2 regions of the Rhabdothermincola sediminis genome follow, and region 2 is predicted to be linked to the other one. Evidence: riboswitches for the same ligand, from Rfam matches in the RefSeq annotation. Region 2 holds a riboswitch; the other holds the start of a gene.
The links. Region 2 has a riboswitch for thiamine pyrophosphate ahead of thiE (thiamine phosphate synthase). Riboswitches for the same ligand answer to the same signal wherever they lie in the genome.

Region 1: linked by a shared signal. The riboswitch ahead of HZF19_RS05525 (thiamine diphosphokinase) and the one ahead of thiE (thiamine phosphate synthase) in region 2 are both predicted to bind thiamine pyrophosphate.

What each region holds. Positions count from the first base shown of each region.
Region 1 is NZ_JACFSZ010000005.1:71,699-81,543, reverse strand. Features, by position in the region: gene HZF19_RS05535 (ABC transporter permease) at 1-1,252, opposite strand, end outside; gene HZF19_RS05530 (thiamine ABC transporter substrate-binding protein) at 1,249-2,358, opposite strand; gene HZF19_RS05525 (thiamine diphosphokinase) at 2,355-3,080, opposite strand; TPP riboswitch at 3,101-3,213, opposite strand; gene HZF19_RS05520 (GDP-L-fucose synthase family protein) at 3,262-4,239, opposite strand; gene HZF19_RS05515 (glutaminyl-peptide cyclotransferase) at 4,333-5,175, shown strand; gene HZF19_RS05510 (acyl-CoA dehydrogenase family protein) at 5,186-6,334, shown strand; gene HZF19_RS05505 (MraY family glycosyltransferase) at 6,373-7,440, shown strand; gene HZF19_RS05500 (glycosyltransferase family 4 protein) at 7,444-8,709, shown strand; gene HZF19_RS05495 (NAD(P)H-binding protein) at 8,724-9,614, shown strand; gene asnB (asparagine synthase (glutamine-hydrolyzing)) at 9,614-9,845, shown strand, end outside.
Region 2 is NZ_JACFSZ010000025.1:6,434-16,278, forward strand. Features, by position in the region: gene thiC (phosphomethylpyrimidine synthase ThiC) at 1-1,438, opposite strand, end outside; gene thiD (bifunctional hydroxymethylpyrimidine kinase/phosphomethylpyrimidine kinase) at 1,435-2,265, opposite strand; gene HZF19_RS15500 (thiamine phosphate synthase) at 2,262-2,873, opposite strand; gene HZF19_RS15505 (thiazole synthase) at 2,870-3,670, opposite strand; gene thiS (sulfur carrier protein ThiS) at 3,687-3,884, opposite strand; gene thiO (glycine oxidase ThiO) at 3,881-5,008, opposite strand; gene thiE (thiamine phosphate synthase) at 5,005-5,616, opposite strand; TPP riboswitch at 5,608-5,720, opposite strand; gene HZF19_RS16985 (helix-turn-helix transcriptional regulator) at 5,722-5,850, opposite strand; gene HZF19_RS15530 (TIGR03086 family metal-binding protein) at 5,862-6,416, shown strand; partial or broken gene HZF19_RS15535 (Calx-beta domain-containing protein) at 6,662-9,845, shown strand, end outside.

The sequences.
Region 1 (9,845 bases), on a different contig from region 2:
CGTGTGCGATGGGCAGCAGCACGAGCGAGTCGCGCAGGTCCAGTGGAGGACGATCCAGAGCGATGAGGAACCCGAATCCCACGGTGACCGCGGAGGTGCCCAGTGGGATCATGAGGAGGGTGTCGATCCAGCGGGCCGTGCGTGCCGGATCGCGCCCGGCGATCGCGAACGCCGCCATGGTTCCCACCACCAGCGCGATCAGGGTGGCCGCCCCGGCGAAGAGCAGGGAGTTGCGCACCGCTTCCAGGGGTGCGACGAACAGCACGCTCCCCCGCCTCGACGTATCGAGTGCACGGTACGCGTCGAGTCCCCAGCCGCCTGGCGTCGACAGGGACCGCCCCACCAGCACGGCGAGCGGCGCCACCAGCAACACCGCGATCACCGCCAGGTTGGCGCCGAGCAGCGCCCGGTCGCGCCAGCCGGCGAGCGGGCGCGCGGTCTCGGTGGCCGGGCGTAGGAGCTGGCTCACCGAGCGGCGCTCCTGGTACCGGGCGTACACGAACAGCACCGCCACCACCGCCACCAGTTGCACCAGCGCCAGCACCGCGGCGGTGTCGAGGTTCAACAAGCGTGCCGTCTGGGTGTAGATCTCGACCTCCAACGTGCGGTACCTGGGGCCACCCAGGATCAACACCACCCCGAAGCTGGTGAAGGTGAACAAGAACACGATCGACGCGGCCGCCGCCACTGCCGGGCGCAGGAGTGGCCAGGTGACGCGCCGGAAGCTCTGCCACCAGCCAGCGCCGAGCACCCGGGCAGCTTCCTCGAGGTGCGGGTCGAGGTGCATCCACAGACCGCCCACCGTCCGCACCACCACCGCGTAGTTGAAGAAGACGTGCGCCAACAGGATCGCCCACACCGTCCCTCGCAGGTCCACGCCGAGGGGGCTGCGGGGCCCGACCAAGCCCAGGAAGGCGGCGCCCACCACGACGGTGGGCAGGACGAAGGGGACGATCAGGCCCGCCCACAGCAGCCGCTTCCCCCGGAACTCGAGCCGGGCGAAGCACCAGGCTGCGGGCATGGCCACGACAACGGTGAGCAGGGTCGAGACCGCCGCCTGCCAGGCGGTGAACCACACCACCCGCCGCAACGCGGGCTCGCCCAGCACCTCCCCCACGACGCCGAGATCCCACTGGCCTGCGGGTCGCAGACCCCGCAGCACGATGGCGACCACCGGATAGGCGAAGAAGATCGCCAGGAACGCCAGGGGCACCCCGACCAGCAGCAGGCGCCCGAGCCGCCGGAGGATCACTCGGAGAAGAGCTTCGTCCACTCCTCGATCCACCGGTCACGATTGGCAGCCACCTCCGCCGGCGGTAGCTCTAGCGGGTCCGTCGCCAGGGCCGCGAACTTGGTGAAGGTTTCCGGCAGGGCGGCTTCGGTGTTCACCGGGTAGACGAACATGCGCATCGGCACGTCCTCCTGGAAGGGGACGGAGAGCAGGAAGTCGATGAGCTGGCGGGCCGCGTCCGGGTTGGCCGCGCCGGCGAGGATCCCGGCGAACTCGATCTGGCGGTAGCAGGTCGCCGGCACGAACCCGGTCGGTGCGTCCTCGACACTGATCGACGGGTCGGGCACCTCTGCCGCCGGACTGGACGCGTAGCTCACCACCAAGGGGCGGTCTCCTTCCCCGCTGCCGCCCGAGAAGTCGCTGTAGTAGGCCTGTTCCCAGCCGTCGGCGACCGTAACCCCGTTGTCTTTCAAGGCACGCCAGTAATCGAGCCAACCCTCCCCGAATCGTGCCCTGGTGCCCAGCAGGAACGCGAGCCCCGGGCTCGAGGTGGCGGGGTTCTCGACGACCAGCATCCCCCGGTAGCGGGGGTCGGCCAGGTCCTCCAAGGTGTCGGGGACCGGGAGCCCGTCGGCTCGCAAGCGCGACCGGTCGTAGTTCACGCACACGTCGCCCACGTCGATCGGGGTCACGCGGTGCTGGGGATCGAGGACGTAGGAGGGATCGACGCCGGCCAGCGCAGGCGATTCGTACGGTTCGAACAGGCCCTCGTCGAAGGCTCGGGTCAACAGGTTGTTGTCGATGCCGAACAGCACGTCGCCCTGCGGGTTGCGCTTGGCCAGGATGGCCTGGTTCACCACCTCGACCGCGTCGCCGCCTCGCACCACCTCGACCTTGATGCCGGTGCGCTGCTCGAACCCGGCGAGCACCGCGTCGCTCACGCTGAACGAGTCATGGGTCAGCAAGCGGACCGAGCCACCGCGACCGGCGCCGGTCGCGGGCGCGGACGTGTCGTCGCCGGAACCGGACGACCCGCATGCAGCGCTCATCAGCGCGACGAGGACGACGAGCGCGGCGATCACCCGCACGCGATCGGCAGCGGCGCGGGGGCTGGACACTGGGTTCACGTGATGCCTCCTGTGAGCTGTCGGAAGACGTGTGTGCCCCGACCACCGGGCTGGATGGCGATCAGCACCCCGCTGCCGACCTCCACCGTGGCCTGCTCGCCGAGCAACTCGTTGCTGACGCCCCGGGTCGTGCCGGGAATCAGGGTGTCGCAGGCGAGCGGGTACAGCAGACCCGCCGTGGTCACCCCGTGCACCGGGCCACCGATGGGCAGCAGCGTCACCAGCTCACCCGGCGAGCCCGAGAGTCGCGCCAAGCTGCGCACCACGTGGATGCGCGCCCCGCTGTGGCGGGCTTCGATCTCGAGCGGCGCGAACTCGGCGGACGCGAGCACCAAGGCATTGGCGAGGAGGTGATCGAAGCGACCGCCTCCCCCACCGACCACGACCACCTGGCGGGCCCCGAGCTCCCGCGCCCGCCGGAGCGCGAGCTCGAGGTCGGTGTGATCCTTCGCCTCGGGATGGGGCTCGACCACCGCTCCCCGCGACTCGGCCCGCGCCAGTAGGCCGACGTCGACCGAGTCGAAGTCGCCGACCACGACGTGCACCGGCCAGCCGAGGTCGAGCGCGTGGTGGAGACCCGAGTCAGCGGCGATGACGTAGGCGTCCCTCGGCACACCGTCCAGAGCGTCCGGCGACGGTCGCTCACCTCCGGTGAACACCACCGCGAGGGGGCCGCTGGGCGGCGGCGCAGGTGACGGGTGTGGGGCTCGTCGGATGGTCATCGCGTGGTCCTCGGGAACACACGAGACGAACCGAGCCTCCCTGCGCCGGCATGACCCGGATCAGGTTCGAACGGTCGGAGGGGAACTGCCCTCCCTCTCAGCCCGACGTGCCCGGGCTCCCGTGTTCCTCGGGGAACAGGCTAGCCGGCCCCGCACCCGACGCAGCCTCGGGAACCGGCGATCAGCCGACGGCAGCGGGAGCCACCCCTCGGATCCCGCTGCCCTGGTGGTCGAGGAACCACCGGTAGGTCGCTGCGATGCCGTCACGCAGCTCGATGGTGGGCCTCCACCCCAAGGAGTTGATGCGGCTCACGTCGAGGACCTTGCGGGGCATGCCGTCGGGCTTGGTGGTGTCGAAGACGAGCTCCGCCGTCGGGTGCACGATGTCCCGGATGATCTCGGCCAGCTCGCGGATGGTGACGTCGACACCGGTGCCGACGTTGATGGGCCCCGGCTCCTCGTACGACTTCATCAGGAACACGCAGGCATCGGCGAGGTCGTCGACGTGGAGGAACTCGCGCCGCGGCGTACCCGTTCCCCAGATCTCGACCGCGGTCTCCCCCCGCTCCTTCGCGTCGTGGAACTTGCGGATCAGCGCGGGGAGCACGTGGCTGGAGGCCAGATCGAAGTTGTCGTTGGGGCCGTACAGGTTGGTGGGCATCGCCGAGATGAAGTTGCAGCCGTACTGGAAGCGGTACGCGTCGCAGAGCTTGATGCCGGTGATCTTGGCCAGGGCGTACGCCTCGTTGGTCGGCTCGAGTGGCCCGGTGAGCAACGCGTCCTCCGTGATCGGCTGTGGCGCGAGCCTCGGGTAGATGCACGAGCTGCCGAGGTAGAGCAACTTCTCCACCCCGAAGAGGTACGCAGCGTGCACGACCGTGGCGTGGATCATCATGTTGTCGTAGAGGAACTCCGCGGGCCGGGTGGAGTTCGCGAGGATCCCGCCCACGGTGCCGGCCACCAGGTACACGTACTGCGGGCGATTGGCGCGGAACCAGTAGTTCACGGCCGCCTGATCCCGCAGGTCGAGCTGGTCACGCCGCGCGGTGAGGATGTTCGTGAACCCTTCGTGCTCGAGGCGACGCACGATGGCGGAACCGACCAGGCCCGCGTGACCAGCCACGAAGATGGGCGCGTCGAGAGGGATGTCGGTCGTCATAAGGGTGACCACAGGTTACCCCCCGTGCCACGCCGAGCCCTGCCCCCGGGCCGCGGCCGAGGTGGCCGATCGCAGCATGCCAAGATCGATGCCGTGCCGAGCCTCCGAGCTGCGATCCGCCGCCCGATCATCCTCGCCGCGGTCGTGGTCGGAGCGTGCGCGCTCCTCGCTGCGAGCTGCGGCTCGCCGTCACCGTCGAGCTCGCCGGGCAGATCGACCGCTCCGGACGGTCCGCCCGAACAGCTCACCGTCCGGGTACAGCAGTCGTACCCGCATGACCCCCGAGCGTTCACCCAGGGTCTCGAGCTGGCGGACGGGAGCTCGTACTTCGAGAGCACGGGGCTGGAGGGCCGCTCGTCGCTGCGCCGGGTACAGCTCGAATCCGGGGAGGTGCTCCAGCGGCGCGACCTGGACCGCTCGCAGTTCGCCGAGGGGCTCACCAGGGTGGGCGACCGCCTGGTCCAGCTCACCTGGCGGGACGGTGTGGCTCACGTCTACGACGCCGGCACCCTGGCACCGGTGGAGGACTTCGACTACGAGGGTGAGGGGTGGGGCCTCTGCTACGACGGCCGACGCCTGGTGATGAGCGACGGCTCCGGCACCCTCGCCATCCGCGACCCCGACAGCTTCGAGCTGCTCGATCGGGTGCGGGTCACCAACGACGGCAAGCCGGTCCAGAAGCTCAACGAGCTGGAGTGCGTCGACGGCACCGTCTACGCCAACGTCTTCCAGACCGACCAGATCCTGCGGATCGACCTGGCCACCGGCAGGGTCACCGGCGTGATCGACGCCTCCGGCCTGCTCACCTCCGAGGAGGCGCAGCAGGCCGACGTCCTCAACGGCATCGCCTTCGATCGGGAGCGCGGTGTGTTCCTCCTCACCGGCAAGCTCTGGCCGAAGGTCTTCGAGGTCACCTTCGAGCCGGCCGGCTCCTAGCCTTCGGTCGATGCGCCGCGCCCTCTTCACCGATGAGCACGACCTGTTCCGCCGATCCTTCCGATCCTTCGTCGAGAAGGAGATCGCCCCTCACCACCTCACCTGGGAACAGGAGGGCATCGTGCCCCGAGAGCTGTTCCTCGCCGCCGGGGAGGCGGGCTTCCTGTGCATGGCCGCACCAGAGGAGTACGGCGGCGGCGGGGTCGACGACTTCCGCTACAACCTCATCATCGCTGAGGAGATCCAGCGCGCCGGCGTCGCCGGCAGCGGTCTCGGTATCACCTTGCACAACGACATCTGCCTGCCCTACTTCCTCTCGCTGGCGACGGCCGAGCAGAAAGCCCGGTGGCTGCCCGGCATGTGCTCGGGGGCGTTGATCACCGCCATCGCCATGACCGAGCCCACCATCGGCTCGGACCTGGCGTCGATGCGGACCTCGGCCATCCGCGACGGCGACCACTACGTGGTGAACGGGTCCAAGACCTTCATCACCAACGGCATCAACGCCGACCTGGTCATCACCGCGGTGAAGACCGACCCGTCCCAGCGGCACAAGGGCATGAGCCTGCTGGTGATCGAACGCGGCATGACCGGCTTCGAACGGGGCCGCAACCTCGACAAGGTGGGCCTCCATGCCCAGGACACCGCCGAGCTGTTCTTCACCGATGTGGAGGTGCCGGCCAGCAACCTGCTCGGCCAGGAAGGTGCGGGCTTCCTCCACCTGGTCGACAACCTCCCCCAGGAGCGGCTGTCGATCGCCATGTCGGCGGTGGCCGCGGCAGCGCAGGCGCTGGCCTGGACCCTCGACTACGCACGGGAGCGGGAAGCGTTCGGCCAGCCGATCGGGTCGTTCCAGAACAGCCGCTTCCGCCTGGCCGAGATGAAGACCGAGATCGACATCGCCCAGGTGTTCGTGGACCGCTGCGTGGAGGCCCTCGATGCCGGCGAGCTGACCGCTGAGGAGGCGGCCGAGGCCAAGTGGTGGTGCACGGAGCTACAGAAGCGGGTCGTGGACGCCTGCGTGCAACTCCACGGCGGCTACGGCTACATGCTCGAGTACCCCATCGCGCGCGCCTACGTCGATGCCCGGATCCAGACGATCTACGGCGGCACCACCGAGATCATGAAGGAGATCATCGGGCGCTCGCTAGGTCTCTGAGGGCACCTGCGGTTCCGGCGCAGCACTACGCTGCCGCCGTGGTCCCCGCGGTGCTCACGCTCGCCCTCACGATCGGGCTCACCCCCCTCGCGATCGTGCTGCTGCGCCGAATCGAGGCCTACGACGTGCCCAGCGAACGGTCCTCCCACGTCGATCGGACCTTGCGAGGCGGGGGCGTCGCGGTGGCGATCGCCGCGGTCGCCGGCATGGTGATCGGCAACAGCGGTGACGCCGGGTCGCTGACGACGATGCTGGTCGCGGTGTCGATCCTGGCCGTCGTGGGGCTGATCGACGACCTGCGAACCCTCGAGGTCTTCCCGCGACTGGGCGCGCAGCTGATCGGCGCTGCCCTCTGCCTTCCCTGGTTCCTGAACAACGTGTCTCTGCCGTGGGGCCTGCGGATGGTGCTCGCCGTGGGGGCGGTCGTCTGGATGATGGGCTACGTCAACGCCTTCAACTTCATGGACGGGATCAACGGCATCTCGGGGTTGTCCGCCCTCGTGAGCGGATCGACCTTCGTCGCCGTGGGCCTGATCGAGGACCTCCCCCTGGTGAGCCTGGCCGGGGGGGTCCTGGCCGCGGCCGGGCTCGGCTTCCTGCCCTACAACTTCCCTAGGGCGCGGGTGTTCCTCGGTGACGTGGGCAGCTACTTCCTCGGGGGGTGGGCCGCGTTCGTGGTGCTCATGATGCTGGTGAGCGACGTGCCTGCCGAAGCGGCGTTCGGCCCGCTGGTGATCTACCTGGCCGACACCACCTTCACCCTGGGATCGCGCATCGCCCGGCGCGAACGCTGGTGGGAGTCGCACCACGAGCACGTCTACCAGCGCTTGATCGAGCGGGGCTGGGGCCATGTGCGCACTGCCTCGCTGGTGACCGCAGCCTCCGCGACCTGCGCGGCGTTGGGGTTGGTGAGCCTCGGACCCTCGGTGCTGGCCCGCGCGGTCGCCGACGCCGCCATGGGCGCCGTCGCCATGGGGTACCTCGCGCTTCCCGCGCTGCTGGCGCGACGCACTCCGGGCGACCGACCCTCGTTGTGTCCCACCCGAACCGCCCCGCACCGACCCACCCCGATCGAGGTCGACCTCCACGACCGCGCCATCAGCTAGCTCGTGCGCCTCCTGCTCGTCAGCCACTACTTCCCACCAGAGATCGGCGCGCCGCAGGCCAGGCTGAGCGGGCTGGCCCGACACTGGGCGGGAGCCGGCGACGAGGTGTGCGTCCTCACCGGGATGCCGAACCACCCCACCGGGGTCGTCCCCCCGCGCTACCGCCACCGCCTCCGGGTGATCGAACGGCGCGACGGCTGCCGCGTGGTACGCACCTGGCTCTACGCCACCCCCAACGAAGGCGTCCTGCGCAAGACCATCGGCCATCTCAGCTTCATGGTCAGCTCGGTCCTGCTGGGCTGGCGGGTGACGGGACCGGCCGACGTGGTCGTCGTCTCCTCGCCGACCTTCTTCTCGATCTTCGCCGCCTGGCTGCTCGCCCGGATCAAGCGGGCCGCGTTCGTGGTCGAGGTGCGAGACCTGTGGCCCGCGATCTTCGTGGAGCTCGGGGTGCTCACCAACCCCACCCTCATCCGCTTGCTCGAGCGCGCCGAGCTGGCGGCGTATCGAGCCGCGACCGCGGTCGTGGTGGTGAGCGAGGGCTTCCGGCAGGACCTGGTGCGGCGAGGCATCCCCCCGTCGAAGGTGCACGTGATCCGCAACGGCGTCGACCTCGCCGAGTTCCGGCCCCGCGACCCCACCGACCCTGACTCCGGCACCACAGGGATCCGCAGCCGGTGGGGGGCCGAGCCGGGCGACGTGATCGTGCTCTACGCCGGCGCGCACGGCCTGTCCCACGGCCTGACCACGCTCGCGGAGGCGGCGGCGCTCCTGCGTGACGCTCCCCTCCGTTTCGTCTGTGTCGGCGAGGGCGCGGCCAAGCGCGAGCTGCGGGCGCGGGTCGACGAGCTCCGCCTCGACTCGTTCCTGCTCGCACCGGGCGTGCCCCACGAGCAGGTGCCGGACCTGCTCGCCGCCGCCGACATCTGCGTCGTCCCGCTGCGCGACGTGCCGCTGTTCGCCTCGTTCATCCCCTCGAAGATCTTCGAGTACCTCGCCGCGGGCAAAGCGGTGGTCGGCGCGGTGCGAGGCGAAGCCCGTGAGATCCTCTGCGCCGCAGGTGCCGTCGTGGTGGATCCCGACGATCCCGCGGCGCTCGCCCGCGCGCTGCGCTACCTCGCGTCCGATCCTCGGCGCCGAGCCGCCATGGGCCGGCAGGCCCGCGCCTACGTCGAGGAGCACTTCGACCGGCGGCAGCTGGCCCAGCGCTACCACGACATCCTGCTCTCGCTCGCCCACCCTGCGGTCGGCTCACCACCCGCCGGATAACGTCTGCCCGCCCTATGCAGATCTTCGTGACGGGTGGCTCCGGCTTCCTCGGTCGCCGCGTGATCCCCCTCCTCGTGGCTGGCGGGCACGAGGTGTGGGCACTGGCCCGCAGCCTCGAGGCGGCGCGGACCGTCGCCGCCCTGGGTGCCATCGCGATCGACGGCGACCTCGACCGGCCGGCGAGCGTCGACGAGGCGTTCCGGTGCACACCGGCCGACGTGCTCGTCAGCCTGGCTTCGCTCGGCTTCGGGCACGCCCCCTCCGTCGTCGCCGCGGCCGAGGACACGGGAATGCGTCGGGCGCTGTTCGTGTCCACCACCTCCATCTTCACCCGCCTGCCGGCCCCGTCCCGCCAGGTCCGGGTGGAGGCGGAGCGGGTGATCCAAGCCAGCTCGCTGGCCTGGACCATCGTGCGCCCCACGATGATCTACGGCGGCCCGGACGATCGGAACATGGCCCGACTCCTGTGGCTGGCACGACGCTCGCCAGTGGTGGTGGTGCCGGGACACGGCCGAGCCCTCCAGCAGCCGGTGCACGTCGACGACCTCGCGGCGGCGATCGTCACCGCGCTGGGTTGCGCGGTGGCCGTCGGCAAGATCTACGACCTCGCCGGGCCGCGAGCGTTGACCCTACGGGACGTGATCGAGCAGGCGTACCGGGCCGCCGACCGCCGGCCGCGGGTGCTCCCCTTCCCCCTCGCGCCCGCGATCGCGGCCCTGCGCCTCTACGAGCGCCTCACCCCCCGCCCGCGGCTACGGGCCGAGCAGCTCGAGCGCCTCGAGGAGGACAAGGCCTTCGACATCAGCGCGGCTCGCCACGACCTGGGCTTCAACCCCCGACCGTTCGATGCCGGCATCAGCGAGGAAGCGATGCTCATCGCAGCCGCCGGCCGGTCACGTCCCTGATGTGTGGCTGGGTCGGGGTGTTCGGCGGGCCGGTGCATCACGCCGACCTGGCGCGCGCCGGCGCGTCGTTGGCCACCAGAGGCCCTGACGGATCGGGTGAGCGGGTCTTCGAGCACGGCGGCTTGCGGGGCGGGGTGGCCCATCGGCGGCTGGCCGTCCTCGACCCGAGCGAAGCTGCCAGTCAACCCATGGTCGACGAGGAACGGGGGGTGTCGCTGGTCTACAACGGGG
Region 2 (9,845 bases):
AGCGGAACTCGAACCGGGCACGGCTGAGCGCGTCGTCCCAGGCCCGGGCACCCGGGTGGCCTTTGGCCAGATCCGCGGCGTGGGCGGCGATCTTGTAGGCGATCACCCCCTGCTTCACGTCCTCGCGATCCGGTAGGCCGAGGTGCTCTTTCGGGGTGACGTAGCAGAGCATGGCCGTGCCGTGCATGGCGATCATCGCCGCGCCGATCGCGCTGGTGATGTGGTCGTAGCCGGGTGCGATGTCCGTGGTGAGCGGGCCGAGGGTGTAGAAGGGCGCCTCCCGGCACCAGTCGCGCTGCAGGTCGACGTTCTCGGCGATCTTGTGCATGGGTACGTGACCGGGACCCTCGATCATCACCTGCACGTCGTGGCACCAGGCCCGCTCGGTGAGCTCGCCGAGCGTGCGCAGCTCGGCGAGCTGGGCGTCGTCGTTGGCGTCGGCGATCGAACCGGGCCGCAGCCCGTCACCGAGGCTGAACGCCACGTCGTAGGCGGCGAAGATCTCGCAGAGCTCGTCGAAGTGCTCGTAGAGGAACGACTCGGTGTGGTGTGCGAGGCACCAGGCGGCCATGATCGACCCGCCCCGGCTCACGATGCCGGTCACCCGGCGGGCGGTGAGCGGCACGTAGCGCAGCCGTACCCCGGCGTGGATCGTCATGTAGTCGACCCCCTGCTCGGCTTGCTCGATCACCGTGTCGCGGAACAGCTCCCAGGTGAGCTCCTCGGGTGTGCCGTCGACCTTCTCCAGGGCCTGGTAGATGGGCACCGTGCCGATGGGCACCGGGCTGTTGCGGATGATCCATTCCCGAGTGGTGTGGATGTCCGGCCCGGTGCTGAGGTCCATCACCGTGTCGGCTCCCCAGCGGGTGGCCCAGGCCAGCTTCTCGACCTCCTCGGCGATCGAGCTGGCCACCGCGCTGTTGCCGATGTTGGCGTTCACCTTCACCAGGAACGACCGGCCGATGGCCATGGGCTCGCTCTCGGGATGGTTGAGGTTCGCCGGCAGGATGGCCCGCCCCCGGGCGATCTCGTCGCGCACCAGCTCGGGGTCGAGCCCCTCCCGCCGGGCCACGAAGGCCATCTCCGGGGTGATCTCCCCCCGGCGGGCGTAGTGCAGCTGGGTGACGGTCCGGCCCGGTTTGGCTCGCAGCGGCGGCCGCGGGGGGCCCTGCCACGGCTGGCCGGTGGCGGTGGCGCCCCGGCGCGCGGCCGCCCGCCCGTCGTCGCGCAGGGACGGCCGGCGGGCACCGGGGTGCTCCTCGACGTCGCCGCGGGCCCGGATCCAGGGGTCGCGCAGGCGCGGCAGGCCGCGGGTGGGGTCGCCACCTGGCCCAGACGTGTCGTACAGGTGGAGGACCTCGCCGTTGCTGAGGGTGATCTCCCGCTGCGGAACCCGAATCCCGCCCGGCCCGTCCAGGTAGGTCTTGGTGGTGGTCATTCCTGCTCCTCCAGTTCCCATCCGAAGTGGTCGAGTGGTCCGTGACCGGCACCGAGCACCCAGCGCGCGCCCCCGGCGACGGCTCGGTGGACGAAGTCCTTGGCGCGCTCTATGGCCTCGATGACGTCATGGCCCAGCGCGAGGTGGGCGGCGATCGCGGAGGCGAACGAGCAGCCGCTGCCGTGGTTGTTCACCGTCGGGATCCGCGGGCGGCGAAGCTCGATCGTGCCGTCCGCGGTGGCGACGACGTCGACGGCCTCGCCGAGGTCCCCTCGCTCGCCGCGGACCGGGTGCCCGCCCTTGACCACCACCACCTCCGGCCCGTTGGTGAGCAGCGCCGTCGCGGCCTCCCGCTGGCCGGCGTGGGTGGTGATCTCCCGGCCGAGCAGCATCTGCGCCTCCCACAGGTTGGGGGTGACCACCCGGGCGTGGGGGAAGAGCCCCACGAGGTAGCGGCGCTCGGCAGCGGGATCGAGGAGGCGGGCGCCCGAGGAGGCCACCATCACCGGGTCGACGACCAGGTTCGGGAGCCGGCCCGCGGCCGCGAGCGCCGCCACCGCGTCGACGATCTCCGCGCCGGCCAGCATTCCGGTCTTGACGGCCCGGACGTCCAGGTCGTCGAGCACCGCGTCGATCTGGGCCACGACCATCTCGGCGGGCACGGGGTGCACGGCGCGCACCTCGGTCGTGTTCTGGGCGGTCAGGGCGGTCACCGCTGAAGTGCCGAAGACCCCCAGCGCGGCGAAGGTCCTGAGATCGGCCTGGATGCCGGCTCCGCCCCCCGAGTCCGACCCGGCGATCGTCATCGCCACCGCCGGGGTGCTCACGGCTCGCCCCCCGCGCCGGCGATCGCTCGCCCCAGCGCGGCGACCGTGCTCGCCGGGTCAGCGGCGCGCATCACCTCACCCATCACGGCCACGCCGTGGGCGCCGGCCTCGAGGCAGGCCGCCGCATTGGTGGGCGTGACGCCACCGAGCGCGAACACCGGCACCCCAGCCGTGGCCACGAGCCCTCGCAGCGCGTCGATGCCCAGCGCGGGCCCGTAGCCCGGCTTCGAGCGCGACGAGAACGCGGGCGACACGGTGACGTAGTGGCAGCCCTGCCGGCGGGCGCCGTCCAGCTCGCCGGCGTCGTGGCAGGACCGACCCACCAGCGCCGGGGCCGGCTGCGGGGTGGGGTCGGCAGCGGCGAGGTGTACACCGTCGGCGGGGCCACCGTCGAAGGTCAGGGTGGGATCGGAAGCCACGAGCAGCACCTCCACGTGGGGGCGCAACGCGGCGGCGAGGGCGGCCCGCTCGGAGGTCGGCAGGTCCTTCTCCCGCAGCACGACGGCTCGGGCACCGCCGTGCACCGCGATGCGCACCACCTCGACCAGTGGACGCCCCACGGTCTGGGTGCGGTCGGTGAGCACCAGCAGGCGGGGGAGCGTGCTCACCTGCGCACCTCCGTCTCGCCGGGGTCGAGCTCGGCGATGCCGTCGAACGGGGTGGAGGCCTGGGCGTAGAGCCGGCGGGGGATGCGACCGGCGAGGTGCGCTTCGCGACCGGCCTCCACCGCGGCCCGCATGGCTCGGGCCATCCGCTCGGGGTCGCGGGCCCGGGTGACCGCGGACGCGAGCAGCACGCCGTCACAGCCCAGCTCCATTGCCCGGGCCGCGTCGGATGCGGTCCCGATGCCGGCATCGAGAATCACCGGCACCGGCACCTGCTCCCGGATGATGGCGAGGTTGTAGGGGTTGCGGATCCCCATGCCGCTGCCGATGGGCGAGCCGAGCGGCATGACCGCCGCGCAGCCGATCTCCGCCAGGCGGGTGGCGGTGACCGGATCGTCGTTGGTGTAGGGAAGCACCACGAACCCGTCGTCGACGAGCTGCTCGGCTGCGTCGAGCAGCTCCACCGGATCGGGCAGCAGGGTGCGCTCGTCGCCGATCACCTCCAGCTTGATCCAGTCGGTCTCGAACGCGTCGCGGGCCAGCCTGGCGGTGAGCACGGCCTCGGCGGCGGTGAAGCATCCGGCGGTGTTGGGGAGCACCCGCACCCCGGTGCGATCGACCAGCTCCAGCAGCCCGCCGGGCTGGGCGGGGTCGACCCGGCGCAGTGCCACGGTCACCAGCTCGGTGCCCGACGCCCGAACGGCCCGCTCGAGCACCTCCAGGTTCGGTGCGCCGCCGGTGCCGAGGATCAGCCTGGAGCGCAGGTGCTCACCGGCGATGCTCAGCCGGTCGGCGCTCACGTCGCGCTCGGTTCGCTCAGCCACCTTGGGCCGCCCGGAGGATCTCGATGCGGTCGCCGTCGCGCAGGGGCTGATCCGCCCACCGACTTCGGGGCACGAGCTCACCGTTCACGGCCACCGCCACGCCTCGGGTGCCTGCGCCGAGGCGTTCGACGAGCGCGGCCACCGTCGTGGCCGGTTCGAGCGGGCACGGTTCCCCGTTGAGCACGATCACCGCCGGAACCTCTCGATCGTGAAGGGCGCGACCTCAGGTGGGAGCTTGCCGTCGACGAGCAGGCCGGCGACCGCGTCGGCGGTGATCGGGGCCAGCAACACGCCGTTGCGGTGGTGGCCGGTGGCCAGCACCAGCCCCTCGACGCCGGTCGGCCCGATCACCGGCGAGTGGTCCTCGCTCGCCGGCCGGAGGCGGGCGAGGGCTTCGACCTGCTCGAGCTCGGCCACCGCCGGCACCAGCTCGACCGCCGCGTCCAGCAGCTCGCGCACCCCACCGGCGGTGACGGTGGTGTCGAAGCCCTTCTCCTCGACCGTGGCCCCGACCACCAGCTCCCCGTCGATGCGCGGCACGAGGTAGACGGACCAGCCGTGCACCAGACCGTGCACGTTGCGGGTGAGGGGCGGCGCCGCCGGGTCGAAGCGCAGCCGCAGGATCTGGCCTTTGACCGGGCGCACCGGTGGTGCCGCCTCGGCGGGTACGCCGACCACCGCGGCGCTCCACGGGCCGAGCGCCAGCACCACGTGATCGCCGGTCACGACGTCGCCGCCTTTGAGTGCCACCCCTCGCACCCTCCCGCCGCCCGTCAGTACCTGTGCCATCTGCTGCTCCACCAGCTCTACGCCCGCGGCCCGGGCCGCGCCGATCAGCGCGGCGCACACCCGGCGGGGATCGACCGACGACTCCCGATCGACGCGCACACCGCCGCGCACCCGAGGCGAGAGCATGGGCTCCAGGGCGCGGCACTCGCCGCTGCGCAGCCGCTGCACCTCGAGGCCGAGCTCCTCCTGGAAGCGACGGGTGGCGTCGAGGGCCCGCAGGTCGTCGGCATCGAGGGCCACCGCGATGGTGCCGTTGTGGCGGAGCCCGACCTCGGCGCCGGTCGCCGCCTCCAGCTCCGCCGCGAAGCCCGGCCACCGGTCGTAGGCGGCGAGGTGCAGCGCGACCTGCGCCTCCTCCCCGTAGCGGGCCTCGGCAACCGGGCAGAGCATCCCGGCGGCGGCGTGCGACGCCGAGCTGGCGGGTGCCGGGTCGATGACGCTGACCGCGAGTCCTGCTCGGGCCAGGCGCCAGGCGATCGACAGCCCGACGATCCCGCCGCCCGCGACCACTGCGCGGTCGGTCACGGCTGCACCGCCTCCAGCGCTGCGAGCAGCTCGCGGGTCGCGGCCCTGGGGTCGTCCGCGTCACGGATCGCGCCGATGACCGCCACCCCGTGTGCGCCCGCCTCGAGCAGCTCGGGGATCCGGGCCGCGGTCACCCCGGCGATGGCGATCACCGGGATCGACACCGCGGCGGCGACGGCGCGCACCCGCTCGGCCCCTTCGGGCTCGGGCAGCCCCACCTTCGACGACGTGGCGTAGCAGGGGCCGACACCGAGGTAGGTGGCGCCGGCGATCTGGTACGCCCGGGCGGTCAGCGGGTCGCGGGCGGTGCCGCCGACCACGAACGCGGGGTCGGCGGCTACCTGCCGAGCGGCACCGACCGGCAGGTCGTGCTCGCCGACGTGCACGCCGTGCGCGCCCGCGGCCAGCGCGACGTCGAGCCGGTCGTCCACCACCACCGTGGCGCCGTGGGGCGCGGCCAGCTCGAGCACCCGGCAGGTGAGGTCGAGGACCTCGGCGTCGGTGGCGTCCTTGGCCCGGACCTGGATGACCGGTGCACCGGCATCCAGCGCCGCGGCCGCGATCGGCAGCCGATCGGTGATGACGTGCAGGCGACCCAGCTCGGCCAACCTCGTGCTCCCTTCGCCGGCATGATCCGGATCAGGTTCGAAACGGTCGGGGGCGGATCAGCCCCCCTCTCAGCCCGGTCCTCCGGACTCCCGTGCGTGTCGCGATCACTCTACGGCCCCGGTGGGCCGTCTGCGAGCGAGCCGGGCGTAGCGCGCCGGGGGGATGCCGATGGCCGCGGTAAAGCCCCGGGTGAGGTGCGCCTGGTCGCGGTAGCCGAGCAGGGGAGCTGCCATGCTCGGGAACCATGAGTACGACGAGCATCGTCGATCGCCACCGACGTCTCGCCGACGCCTTCGCAGCGAAGATCGCGGCCGTGCCCCCTGACCGGTGGGAGGCGCCCACGCCGTGTGAGGGATGGACGGTTCGGCACCTCGTGGGCCATGTCGTGCAGACCCACGAGCTGTTCTCGGGGTTCGTCGGTCGCACCCTGGGCGACATCCCGTCCGTGGACGAGGATCCGGCGGGGGCCTTCGACGCCGCCCGGGCGGTGGTGCTCGACAGCCTGCGCGATCCGCAACTGGCCAGCAGCGAGTACCGGGGGCTGTTCGGTCGGACGACCTTCGCCGAGGGCGTCGACTTCTTCGTGTGCTTCGATCTCGTGATCCACGGTTGGGATCTGGCCCGTGCCGTGGGCCTCGACGAGCGCATCGACCCGGGCGAGGTGGAGCGCGTCTTCGAGCAGGCGAGGGCGTTCGGGGACGCGGCGCGGGCACCGGGCGCGTTCGGACCGGCGCTCGAACCCCCGCCCGGCGCGGACGACCAGACCCGGCTGCTGGGCTTCCTCGGCCGCTCGGTGTGACCCGTCGGCTCCTCCGGGTCACGCCGGGCTGTAGGCGGGCTGGGTGAGGTGACCACTACGTAGCGTGAAATTTTGGCCCCCAGAACCGGAATCACGCTCAAAATCACCACGGCGCGTGACGGATCGGCTCATCCTTGTTATGGTCGCCCCGGCGATGCGTGACTGCGGTCACGTTCAACTGGAGGGTGGGTGGGCAGGCGATGGCCCACCCCGGGCGACAAGAGGGGCGGTACCCAACCATGCGCGTGCGCCGCAAGCTCGCGGTCGTTCTCACGTTCGCGCTCGCATCCACCGGCTTGGCCATCGGGAGCTCGATCCTCCCGACCGATGCGGCGACGACCCCGGTGACCACACCGATGAACTGCACGGCCAACACCCCGATCGGCTCCGTCGCGGTGTCCCAGGACGTCACCGTCACCACCACCGCCCCTGACGGAGTGGAGAACGACACAGTGTTCACGGTGTCCTCGGCCAGCGACACCACGCAGGCGCCGAGCAGCGCCTCGGGGTTCACGGTCAACAGCCTGCGCGACCTGCGGATGAACATCCCGATCGCGGCCAACGCGGTGTACGTGAGCCACAGCCTTGGCGCGGACGGCATCATGCCACCGGGCGCGGGCACCCCCTCGCTGACCTACAACGCCGGCGCCAACCGCCTCGAGCTCAGCGTCCCCGGCCCGATCCCCGGCGGGGCGACGTTCCGCATCCCCACCATCAACACCGTGTTGCGGGCGGCCGGGCCGGCCTTCGCCACCATCCAGCCGAAGCTGTCCTTCTTCACCACCACGGTGAACGTGAACTTCCCGTCCCCGATCGGGGCCAGCGACGTGGTCACGACCTGCACGCCGGTGGCGCCGGTCCCCGCGCTGTCGACCACCACCATCATCCCCCCGGACGTCACCGCCCCCACCGCCACCATCATCACCCCGGCGAGCGGCGCCACCTACGGGTTGGGCCAGGTCGTCAACGCCTCCTACTCGTGCAGTGACCCGTCGCCCGGGTCGGGGGTGGCCTCCTGCACGGGCGCGGTGCCGAACGGCTCGCCCATCGACACCTCCAGCGTGGGCACCAAGTCCTTCACGGTGACCGCGGTCGACAACAAGGGGAACAGCTCGACCACCTCCACCACCTACACCGTCGCCGACGTGCCGGCGGTGTCCGTGCGGGGCGGCTCGGTGGTCGAGGGCAGCGCACCCGGTGCGGGTGGCCAGCTCGCCTTCGAGGTCAGCCTCTCCAAGCCGTCGCTGAGCACGGTGACCCTCGACTACGCCACCGTCGACGGCACCGCGGTCGCCCCCGGTGACTACGCGCCGGTGACGGGCTCGCTCACCTTCACCCCCGGCGGCTCGCTCAGCCAGACGGTGCTGGTCGACGTCGCGGCCGACCTCACCTTCGAGGAGACGGAATCCCTGTCGTTGCAGATCACCGACACCCACGGCTCCGCCAGCGTCGGCGGGTCGACACCGGGACGCATCATCGACGATGACGCACCGCCCGTGCGGGTCTCGGGTGGCTCGGTGATCGAGGGGCCCGGCGCGTCGATCACCTTCACCGTGACCCCCACCCGCCCCTCGCCGTTCGACGTCTCGGTCCCGTACGCCACCGTCGACGGTTCGGCCACCGCCGGATCCGACTACACCGGCGTCGCGGGCACCCTCCAGTTCAGCGCCGGGAGCACGGCCCCCCAGACGGTCACCGTGCCGGTGCTCGAGGACGCGCTCGACGAGGGCGACACCGAGTCGTTCAGCCTGGAGGTCACCCAGTACGACGGCCAGGTCGTGGCCGTCGGTGGAACGATCGTCGACGACGACGGTGACGCCCCGGCCGACTACACGGTGCCCGGGTTCGCCATCGGCGACGTGTCGATCACCGAGTCCGATCAGGGCGACCTGAACGCCAACGTCACCGTCCGCCTGAGCGGCCCGGCCGCGGTCGCCTCGCAGGTGCAGTACCGCACCATCGCCCGCACCGCCACCGCCGGGGTGGACTTCGCCCAGAAGACCGGCACGCTCAAGTTCGGCATCGGCGAGGTGGCCAAGACCGTCACCGTGAAGATCAAGCCCGACCTGCTGGCCGAGGCCGACGAGAGCTTCACCGTCGAGTTGCGCAACCCGGTCGGCTACCCGATCCAGGACCCGCTGGGCACGGTCACCATCGTCGACAACGACGCTTCGACCGCCCCGTGCTGCGTCGCCACCGTCGCCGGCACGGCGGTGTGGGAGGGCGACACCGGGCTCGGCTCCGTGCTGGTGAACGTGTCGCTGAACCGGCCGGCCACCGCGCCGCTGACGGTGAAGGTCGCCACCGCGCCCGGCACCGCCACCGCCCTCGACTTCAACAGCCTGGCCAAGAACGTGACCTTCCAGGCCGGCCAGCAGCGCAAGACCGTCAAGGTGACCATCCGCCACGACAACCTCCGGGAGGGTGACGAGCAGGCCACGGTCAACCTCACGGCGGTGAGCGGGCCGGTCACCATCGGCACGCCGTCGGCCCACCTGGTGATCCTCGACGACGACCACCAGCCCTCCGCGCCCGAGAACCTGGCGGCGGCGCCCGACCCCGACGGGCTCGGGCTGGTGACCGTCACCTGGGACCCACCGGCGAGCGGGCTGGCCCCACCGTTGGCCCCGTGGCGCTACGACGTGCGGGTCTCGACCGATCACGGCGCCACCTGGGGCCCGTGGCAGCCCACCGGCACCGGCGCCGGCCGCAGCCTGGTGCACGACTGCGGCGCCGGGGTCACCTGCACCTACCAGGTCCGGGCGTACAACAGCCGTGGGGTCGGCGACCCGAGCGCGCCCGCCGACGGCGTGGGCTACGCCGACACGGCGGCGCCCTCCCCGTCGCTGGTCACGCCGGTCGACGGTGCCAACCGCGACTCGTGGACCGCGCTGACCTACGCCGGCGATCTCGGGCTCGAGCGGGGTGACCACCCTGCGGTGGACGTGTCCATCCGGCAGGGAGCCACGGTCGTGCAGAGCTTTCCCGGCATGGTGTCCGGCGGGAGCTGGATCGCCACCGCCCCCGCTCCGCTGCCCCCGGGCATCTACACCGCGGTGGTCGAGCAGTCCGACTGGGTGGGCCTCGTTGGCAGCGACTCGGTGGTCTTCGAGGTCCGCGACGCCGTCTTCGTGTCCGAACGGGGCGACAACGCGGCACCCGGCTCGGCGGCCGCGCCGAAGCTCACCGTGCCGGCCGCGATGGCCGCTGCCGCGGCCGCGGGCCGGCCGCAGGTGGCGGTCGGCGCCGGGTCCTACAACGTCGGCGCAGGCCTCAGCCTGGCCAGCGGGGTGCGCCTGATGGGCGGCTTCGACCAGTACCGGGGCTGGTCGCGGCCGGGCACCGCCGGTGCGCCGGGCACGGCCGACAACACGCTCACCACCTTGCGGGGTGCGCCCCAGGCCGCGCTGGCCAGCGGCGCGGTGACCG